DNA from 3 places in the Saccharopolyspora sp. NPDC050642 genome. Region 3 is predicted to be linked to each of the others. Evidence: riboswitches for the same ligand, from Rfam matches in the RefSeq annotation. Region 3 holds a riboswitch; each other region holds the start of a gene.
The links. A riboswitch is a leader RNA that binds a small molecule or an ion and turns the genes downstream of it on or off. The one in region 3 is predicted to bind S-adenosylmethionine.
Positions count from the first base shown of each region.

Region 1: another riboswitch for S-adenosylmethionine. It lies ahead of AB0H93_RS34460 (methionine ABC transporter ATP-binding protein); the one in region 3 lies ahead of thrC (threonine synthase).
Region 2: another riboswitch for S-adenosylmethionine. It lies ahead of AB0H93_RS29085 (aminotransferase class V-fold PLP-dependent enzyme); the one in region 3 lies ahead of thrC (threonine synthase).

Region 1 is NZ_JBFAIN010000034.1:8,906-12,173, reverse strand. It holds gene rsmA (16S rRNA (adenine(1518)-N(6)/adenine(1519)-N(6))-dimethyltransferase RsmA) at 1-832, shown strand, start outside; SAM riboswitch class I at 1,008-1,095, shown strand; gene AB0H93_RS34460 (methionine ABC transporter ATP-binding protein) at 1,340-2,356, shown strand; gene AB0H93_RS34455 (ABC transporter permease subunit) at 2,353-3,036, shown strand; gene AB0H93_RS34450 (MetQ/NlpA family ABC transporter substrate-binding protein) at 3,115-3,268, shown strand, end outside.
Region 2 is NZ_JBFAIN010000023.1:100,577-103,844, reverse strand. It holds gene ileS (isoleucine--tRNA ligase) at 1-1,745, shown strand, start outside; SAM riboswitch class IV at 1,893-2,008, shown strand; gene AB0H93_RS29085 (aminotransferase class V-fold PLP-dependent enzyme) at 2,049-3,268, shown strand, end outside.
Region 3 is NZ_JBFAIN010000024.1:79,445-82,712, reverse strand. It holds gene AB0H93_RS29595 (TSUP family transporter) at 1-75, opposite strand, end outside; gene rpsT (30S ribosomal protein S20) at 284-544, shown strand; gene holA (DNA polymerase III subunit delta) at 616-1,602, opposite strand; SAM riboswitch class I at 1,699-1,831, shown strand; gene thrC (threonine synthase) at 1,844-3,112, shown strand; gene AB0H93_RS29575 (ComEC/Rec2 family competence protein) at 3,210-3,268, opposite strand, start outside.

The sequences.
Region 1 (3,268 bases), on a different contig from region 3:
CGTGCGCCGGTTGGCCGAGGAGCTCGACATCCGCCCGACGAAGAAGCTCGGCCAGAACTTCGTGCACGACCCGAACACGGTGCGCCGCATCGTGGCCTCGGCGTCGGTCACGGCGGACGACGTCGTGCTGGAGGTCGGACCCGGCCTGGGCTCCCTGACGCTCGCCCTGCTCCCGGCCGCCGGTGCCGTGACGGCCGTCGAGATCGATCCGGTGCTCGCCGCGCGGCTGCCGCGCACCGCCGCCGAGTTCGCCCCGGCGCTGGCCGGCCGGCTCACCGTGATCGAGGCCGACGCCCTGCGGGTGACCGCCGCGGACTTCCCGGCGCCGCCGACCGCGCTGGTCGCGAACCTGCCGTACAACGTCGCCGTGCCGGTGGTGCTGCACCTGCTGGCCGAACTGCCGAGCCTGCGGCACGGCCTGGTCATGGTGCAGTCCGAGGTCGCCGACCGGATGGCAGCCAAGCCGGGCAGCCGGGTCTACGGCGTGCCCAGCGCCAAGGCCGCGTGGTACGCCGACGTGCGGCGCGCGGGTCCGGTGCCGCGCAAGGTGTTCTGGCCGGTGCCCAATGTGGACTCCGGGCTGGTGTCGTTCGAGCGCGTCGAACCGCCGTCGACCGCGCCGCGCGCGGAGGTCTTCCGGGTGGTGGACGCGGCGTTCGCCCAGCGGCGCAAGACGTTGCGCGCCGCGCTGTCCGGCTGGGCCGGGTCCGCGGCGCGCGCGGAGGAATTTCTCCGGGCCGCCGGGGTGGATCCGTCGATTCGCGGTGAGCAGTTGGAGATCGCCGACTTCGCGCGCATCGCGGAGGCCGCGGCTACCGAGAGCGGCCGCTGAACCACCCGTCCGGGCGCTTGCCAACCGAGGTCGATCCACTACTCGGAGTCACCGAGAACACCTGCGGTGCCAGGAAAATTCCCGCTCGTCCGGGTGTGTGATTTGGCGGACGATTTCGGAAAGTGACGACTATCAACTTGCGCTGGAATCCGCCAGTGGGGTCTACTATTCGGGAAATCCATCCCGAGCGGCCGAGAGACCTGGCTCCGCGACGCCGCAGCAACCACCCGATGGGCAGGTGCTAACGCCAGGACCGATGGAGTTGTTGTGGATTCCAACGCGCTGTTAGCCAGCCCGCCTGCGGGTCAGACCCGAGCTCAGCTGGCCCGATCCCGGCAGAACCACATCCGGAGGCTGCTGACGCAGCGTCGCGTCATCGACCACGGGCGTCGCACCACCACCGCCTGTCGTCGCGAGATGTGACCCAGCTCTTCCTCCCTTTCCGAAGTTCCTTGGCCTGCCGCCCTGTCGTGCGCGCGGCCGTCGCGAGCTGATGTGGAGCCGATCGTGATCACAGTCGAGAACCTGACCAAGTCCTTCCAGCACAACAACGGAACCGTCCGCGCCCTCGACGGCGTGTCGATGGAGGTTTCGGCCGGTGCGGTGTGCGGGGTGGTCGGTCCGAGCGGGGCCGGCAAGTCGACCCTGGCCCGGTGCATCGCGCTGCTGGAGAAGCCGGACGGCGGCGCCATCCGCGTCGACGGCACCGACCTCGTTTCCCTCGGCGGCAAGGCGCTTCGCGCGGCGCGTCGCCAGATCGGCGTTGTGCCGCAAGGCGATTCGCTGCTGCGCCAGCGCACCGCCGCGGGCAACGTCGCGTTGCCGCTGGAAGCGGCCGGTGTCAGCGGCCCGCAGCGGCGCACCCGCGTCGGCGAGCTGCTGGACCTCGTGGGCCTGACCGACAAGGCCTCCGTCTACCCCGACCAGCTCTCCGGCGGGCAGCGCCAGCGGATCGCGGTGGCGCGTGCGCTGGCCGCCAAGCCGTCGGTGCTGCTGGCCGACGAGCCGACCTCGGCGCTCGACCCGAGCACCACCGACTCGGTGCTCACGGTGCTGGACCGCGCCCGCGCCGAACTGGGCGTCACCGTGCTGGTGGTCACCCACGACATGGCCGTGGTGCGCAAGATCGCCGACGACGTCGCGGTGCTGGAGGACGGCCGGGTGGTCGAGCACGGCAAGGTCATCGACCTCGTCGCCGAGCCCGGCAGCCGGGTGGGCGACACGCTGCTGCCCGGCACCGACCAGGGCGATTCGCTGCGGCCCGGCGGCCGGCACGACGTCGTCGCCGAGGTCGTGCTGGTCGGCTTCGCCGCGGTCGGCGCGTTGCTGCCGGAGGCCGCCGGCCGGTTCGGGGTCGAGCTCGCGATCCTGGGCGGCGGGTTGACCAGGCTGGGTGACACGCCCGTGGCTAAGTTCAAGGTCGGCCTGACCGGCGAGCGAGCCGAGGCGGCCCTGAAGTGGATGGTCGAGCGGGACGCGCATGTGCGACGCGCCCCGGTGTGCGTTGACGGAGCTGCTGCGTGAGTGATGTGACCCCCTGGTCGGAGGTCCTTGGAATTCTTGGTGAAGCGACGATCGACACGCTCTACATGGTGTTGGTGTCGACCCTGCTGGCGGTGCTGGGAGGCCTGCCGCTCGGGGTGCTGCTGCACCTGACCTCGCCGGTCGGCCTGAACCCGAAGCCGGTGCTGTACCGGGTGCTCGGCGTGGTCGTCGACGTGGTGCGTTCGGTGCCGTTCGTCGTTCTGCTGGTGGTGCTGGCGTCGTTCACCCGGCTGGTGATCGGCACGTCGATCGGCAGCACCGCGGTGATCGTGCCGCTGACCATCGGTGCCATCCCGTTCTTCGCGCGGCTGACGCAGAACGCGTTGCGCGAGGTCAGCTTCACCGTGGTCGAGGCTGCGATCACGACCGGATCGAGCAAGCTGCGGATCGTGTGGACGGTGCTGCTCGGCGAGGCGCGGGCCGCGCTGGTCGGCGCGGTCGGCGTCACCGCCGTGGCGCTGGTCGGCTACGCCGCGATGGCCGGCGCGATCGGCGGCGGCGGGCTGGGCACGACCGCGATCCAGGACGGCTACCAGGGCTACGACGACCGGATCCTGTGGGGATCGGTGGTCGTGCTCGGCGTGCTGGCCTTCGCGATGCAGCTGATCACCGACCGGACCGCGAAGCTCGTCGACCGGCGCCGGACCGCGACGAGCTGACCTCGTGGGCGACGCCCACCCGAACCTCTTCCTGCTTGGGACGACCTCCCAACCACTGTCCAGAAAGGACGAACTCTGATGCGTTTGCGTTTTGCCGCCCTGGTGGCCGCGGCCGGCGTGGTGCTGGCCGCGTGCGGAGGTGGCGGCGGCCAGGCCTCCTCGGACCCGAACGCCCCGCTGCGAGTCGCGGTCAGCCCGACGCCGCACGGCGAGATCCTGCAGTACGTCAAGG
Region 2 (3,268 bases), on a different contig from region 3:
GCGACTGGAACATCTCCCGGAACCGGTACTGGGGTTCGCCGATCCCGGTGTGGGTCTCCGACGACCCGGCCTACCCGCGCACCGACGTCTACGGCTCGCTGGACGAGCTGGAGCGCGACTTCGGGGTGCGGCCGGCGAACCTGCACCGCCCGGAGATCGACGACCTGACCCGGCCGAACCCGGACGACCCGACCGGGAAGTCGACGATGCGCCGGGTGCCGGAGGTGCTGGACTGCTGGTTCGAGTCCGGCTCGATGCCGTTCGCCCAGGTGCACTACCCGTTCGAGAACTCGGAGTGGTTCGAGCACCACTACCCGGGCGACTTCATCGTCGAGTACAACGGCCAGACCCGCGGCTGGTTCTACCTGCTGCACGTGCTGGCGACGGCGCTGTTCGACCGGCCGGCGTTCACCAACGTGCTGGCGCACGGCATCGTGCTGGGCGACGACGGCCTGAAGATGTCGAAGTCCAAGCGCAACTACCCGGACGTCAACGAGGTCTTCGACCGCGACGGCTCCGACGCGATGCGCTGGTTCCTGATGGCCAGCCCGATCCTGCGCGGCGGCGACCTGGTGGTCACCGAGCGCGGCATCCGGGACGCGGTGCGCCAGGCGGTGCTGCCGCTGTGGAACTCCTGGTACTTCCTGGCGCTGTACGCCAACGCCGAGGGCGTCTCCGGTGAGTCCAAGGTGGACAGCAAGCACGTGCTGGACCGGTACATCCTGGCCAAGACGCACGAGCTGGTCGGCGACGTGCAGTCCGCAATGGACTCCTTCGACCTCGCGGGCGCCTGCTCGGACGTGCGGGACTTCCTGGAGGTGCTGACCAACTGGTACGTGCGCCGTTCCCGCGACCGCTTCTGGGCGGGCGACCGGGACGCGATCAACACGCTGCACACCGTGCTGGAGGTGACCTGCCGGGTGGTGGCGCCGATGCTGCCGCTGACCGCGGAGGCGGTCTGGCGCGGGCTGACCGGCGGCCGCTCGGTGCACCTGGCGGACTGGCCGCTGGTCGACGAACTGCCCGCGGACGCCGCGCTGGTGACCGCGATGGACGAGGTGCGCCAGGTGTGCTCGTCGGTGTCGAGGCTGCGCAAGTCCAACAACCTCCGGGTGCGGTTGCCGCTGGCCAAGCTCGTGGTCGCCACCCCGGACGCGGAGGCGCTGCGGCCCTTCGCGGACCTGATCCGCGACGAGGTCAACGTCAAGGACCTGGAGCTGAGCACCGACGTCGCCGCGCACGGTCACTTCGAGATCGCCGTGAACGCGCGGGCCGCCGGTCCGCGGCTGGGCCGCGACGTGCAGAAGGTGATCAAGGCGGTGAAGTCGGGCGAGTGGCAGCGCACCGGCGGAACCGTGGTCGCGGCCGGCATCGAGCTGCAGGAGAACGAGTTCGACGAGCGGCTGGTCTCCACCGACCCCGGCGCGGCCTCGGCGCTGCCCGGCGGCAAGGGCCTGGTGGTGCTGGACACCGAGGTGACCCCGGAGCTGGCGGCCGAGGGCCTGGCCCGCGACGTGGTCCGGGTCGTCCAGCAGGCCCGCAAGGAGGCGGACTTCCAGGTCTCCGACCGGATCGCGGTGGCGATCTCGGCCCCGGCCGAGGTCCTGTCGGCCGTCGCCGAGCACCGCGAGTTCATCGCGGCCGAAACGCTGGCGAACGCGGTCGAGTCCGGCGACGTGGCGGACGGCTTCACCGGCACCGTCGGTGACGGCACCGAGATCAAGATCGGCGTCACCAAGGCCTGATCCCGCGAGGTCGAGGGCGCTTTCCGCCGGATTTCCCGGCGGGAAGCGCCCTTCGCGCTTCCCGGGTCGGTGTGACCAAGGCCGCTCCCACGATCCGGGATTGCTGTTGTCCGGTGCCGCGGCGGTTTTCTAAGGTCCGTAGTCGAAGGTCATGAGTGCCAGCGTCAAGCCCCGGCTTGCTGGCCGGCAACCCTCCAACCGCGGTGGGGTGCCCCGGGTGAGGACCTGGCCGGTCGTGCAGGGCGATCCGGCAAGCGCGGACCCCTCCTGGGCGGGTCCGATGAGGCCCCCGAGGAGGCCGTCATGTCTTCTGCCGTCATCGACATCCCGAAGCAGTCCGATGTGGACTACCGGATCCCCGCTGTCGTCGGTCGCTCGCTGCAGGTCCCGCTGGTCACCGGCGAGCACATCGGATACGCGAACCTCGATCACGGGGCGAGCGCGCCTTGTCTGGAGCCGGTGCAGTCGGCGGTGAACGAGCTGCTGCCCTGGTACGCGAGCGTGCACCGCGGCGCCGGGTTCGCCTCCCAGGTGTGCACCCGGGTCTACGAGGGCGCCCGGGACAAGCTCCGGACCTTCGTCGGCGCCCGGCGCACCGACTCGGTGATCTTCACGCGCAACACCACCGACGCCCTGAACCTGCTGGGGCGGGCGCTGCCGCGCGGCACCTCCGTCGTCGTCTTCGACACCGAGCACCACGCCGCGCTGCTGCCCTGGTCCGGCCCGCGGGTGCGCCGCCTGCCCGCGCCGGAGACCCCGGCGGACGCGGTCGCCGCGCTCGACGCCGCGCTGGCCGAATGCCCGGAGGGGCCGCGGCTGGCGGTGATCACGGGCGCTTCCAACGTCACCGGCGAGGTGTGGCCGGTCGCCGAGCTGGCGAAGGTGGCCCGCCGGCGCGGGGCGCGCACCGTGCTGGACGCCGCGCAGCTCGCGCCGCACCGGCCGGTGCGGATCGGTGAGCTCGACGTCGACTACGTCGCGATCTCCGGGCACAAGCTCTACGCGCCGTTCGGCGCGGGCGCGCTGATCGGCCGCGCGGACTGGCTCAACGCCGCCGAGCCGTACCTGGCGGGCGGCGGCGCGACCCGGCTGGTGCAGGAGCGGTCGGTCAGCTGGACGACCGGGCCGGAGCGGCACGAGGCCGGTTCGCCGAACACCGTCGGCGTGCACGCGCTGGCCAAGGCCTGCGAGACCCTCGCGGCCAACTGGCCGGACGTCGTCGAGCACGAGGAGACGCTGCTGCGCCGGCTGCGGGCCGGGCTGCGCGGCGTGCCGGGGCTGCGCGAGCTGCGGTTGTTCGACGCCGATCACGACCGGGTCGGCGTGGTGAGCTTCACCATCGACGGTCAGGACCCCGGCCTGCTGGCCGCGGCGCTTTCCGCGGAGCACGGCATCGGTGTCCGCGACGGCTTGTTCTGCGCGCACGTGGCCACGCGGCGGCTGCTCTCGCGGGCGGGCTCGGACGCCGACCGCGCGGTGCGCGTCAGCGTCGGGCTGGGCACGACGGCGGAGCACATCGACCG
Region 3 (3,268 bases):
CGCGGCGCAGCAGAGGAACAACAGCCCGGCCAGGGAAAGTTCCGCGAATCCGGGCCAGTTCAACGCATCGAGCACGAAGAGTGACCCTATGGTCCGCAGGCGCGGGATCCGAGCCGATGTGACCGCCGTCGCCCGCTCCCGCCCGCCACCATCGGCGCAGGTGGCCGCTGTTAACATGGACGACCGTGCCGTGCGGCATTCCGCCGTGGAGGAAATCTGCCCTGGGGCAGCGCCAACAACAGCGCGGCACGATCGATTCAACAGACTGAGAAGAGGCGCCACAGTGGCCAACATCAAGTCCCAGATGAAGCGGATCAAGACCAACGAGCTGGCCCGGCAGCGGAACAAGGCCGTGAAGTCCGCGGTCAAGACCGCCATCCGCAAGTTCCGCGAGGCCGCTGACGCCGGCGAGAAGGACAAGGCCATCGAGCTGCAGCAGGCCGCCAGCCGCGCGCTGGACAAGGCCGCCAGCAAGGGCGTCATCCACAAGAACCAGGCCGCGAACAAGAAGTCCGCGCTGGCGCAGCGCGCCAACCAGCTCTGAGCTGAGGCCTAGCTTCCGGCCCCCTTCCCGCCACGGGGAGGGGGCCGTTTGCATTCACGGGAAAGCGCGGGTCACGAACGCTGGTTGCGGAGCTCCACGAGCCGGAGGACGGTCCGCTCCAGGGCGTAGGTGGCGTCGGCGGCCATGCCCTTGACACCGGCGTTGACCTCCGCGACCGCCTGCAGCGCTTGCGCGAGGCTCGAAGCGTTCCAGCCGCGGGACTGCGCCAGCGCCTTCTTCACCTTCCACGCGGGCATGCCGAGCTCGCCCGCCAGCCGGAACGGATCGTTCCGGCCGCCCGCGGCGGCGACCCGGCCGATGGTGCGCACCGAATCGGCGAGGGCATCGGCGATCAGCACGTGCGGAACGCCGAGCTGCACGGCCCACCGCAAGGCCTCCAGCGCCGCCGCCCGATCACCGGTCACCGCCTTCTCCGCGACCGCGAACCCGGTCACCTCCGCGCGCCCGCGGTGGTAGCGGCGCACCGCCGTCTCGTCGACCTTGCCGCCGGTGTCGGCGACCAGCTGCGTCGCCGCGGCCGACAGCTCGCGCAGGTCCGAACCGACCGATTCGATCAGCGCGGCCACGCCGGCCGCATCGGTCTTCCCGCCGGCCCGGCGCACCTCGTCGCGGACGAACGCCTCCCGCTCCGCGGGCTTGGTGATCTTGTTGCACTCGGTGACGCGCGCGCCGAGCTTGCGCAGCGCATTGGGCAGTTCCTTGGCGTGCTTCGACCGGCCGCCGCCGGTGTGCACGACGACGAGCGTGACCCCGTCCGCCGGCTGCCGGGCGTACGTCAGCAGCGCTTCGGCGATCTCCTTGCCCGCGTCCTGCGCGGACTCCACGGCCAGCACCCGGCCCTCGGCGAACAACGACGGGCTGAGCAGCTCCGCCAACTCCGGAGGAGTGAGTTCACTCACCTTCACCCGGCGCAGCTCGGCCTCCGGGTCCACGGCGCGGGCCGCTCCGACGGCCGCCCACAGCGCGCGTTCCACCAGCAGTTCTTCGTCGCCGATAACCAGATGCAGCGGATCGGGGACCACGGCCGGTGCGCTCATGCACGCATCGTCGCACGCACCCGCGACTGTCCCGCCATCTGGATCGTGCTGGCCAGAACCCGGCGCGGTCCACTAGCGTTGCCAGCACAACCGAATAGCTCATCCAGAGGGGCAGAGGGAACGGCCCGATGAAGCCCCGGCAACCGTTCGTCAGCGAATCGTGATTTCACCCGCGAGGTCTCTGACGAAAGCGGTGCCAATTCCGACCCGTCCGCGGGACAGATGAGGAGAGGACCTCGCGATGACCGCTGCTGCCCATGCCCAGAATTCGGCGAAGAAGACCTACGACCTGGGCAATGCCGTCGAACTGGTGTCCAAGGAAGAGGGCCACCGGCAGCCGCTGGCCCCGGAATTCGTCTCCTTGGAAGACTTCTCCCCGCTCGAGGTCGCCTACGACTTCGGCCGGATCCGCCGCGAGGACATCGAGGCCGGCCCGCGTTCCATCTGGCGCTACAAGCAGCTGCTCCCGGTTCCCTCCAACGTCGAGGAGCACCCGAACACCGACCCGGGCTGTACCCGGCTGATCCGGGCCGACAACCTCGCGAAGGCGTTGGGCGTCAAGCGGATCTGGATCAAGGACGACACCGGCAACCCGACCCACTCCTTCAAGGACCGCGTCGTCGCGGTGGCGCTGGCCGCCGCCCGCGAATTCGGCTTCAAGGTGCTGGCCTGCCCCTCCACCGGCAACCTCGCCAACGCGGTGGCCGCAGCCGCGGCCCGCGCCGGCTGGGACTCGGTGGTGCTGGTGCCCAAGACCCTGGAGCGCGCCAAGATCCTGATGAGCGCGGTCTACGACGGTTCGCTGCTGGCCGTCGACGGCAACTACGACGACGTGAACCGGCTGGCCACCGAGCTCGCCGCCGAGCACGAGGACTGGGCGTTCGTCAACGTCAACGTCCGGCCCTACTACTCCGAAGGCTCGAAGACGCTGGCCTTCGAGGTCGCCGAGCAGCTCGGCTGGCGCATCCCCGAGCAGATCGTGGTGCCGATCGCCTCCGGCTCGCAGCTGACCAAGGTCTACAAGGGATTCAACGAGCTCGGCCAGGTCGGCCTGGTGGAGCCGAGCCCGGTGCGGATCTTCGGCGCGCAGGCCACCGGCTGCTCCCCGGTGTCGACGGCGTACAAGAACGGCCACGACGTGGTCCAGCCGGTGCGGCCGGACACCATCGCCCGGTCGCTGGCCATCGGCGCTCCCGCCGACGGCCCCTACGTGCTCGACATCGTGCGCAAGACCGGCGGCGCCATCGAGGACGTCACCGACGACGAGGTCCGCGACGGCATCCGGCTGCTGGCGCGCACCGAGGGCATCTTCGCCGAGACGGCCGGTGGGGTCACCGTGGCCACGGCGAAGAAGCTCATCGAGGCGGGCAAGATCGACCCGGATGCCGAGACCGTGCTGCTGATCACCGGTGACGGCCTGAAGACCCTGGACGCGGTGCAGGACCAGATCGGCCCGAAGGCCACCGTCGCGCCGACCACCGAAGCGGTCAATCAGGCGCTCGGCCTCTGAGCCGACGACCTGATTCGAGGACGCGGCGTCACCGCACGGCGGTGGCGCCGCGTGTTCGTCCACAAGGGACGAACACGGACGCTCGGGTCGCCTCGTCCTACGACTCGCCTGCGCGCAGCGGGTCGCCCCGGGCTACGTAGCGGGGGCCCTGCGGGC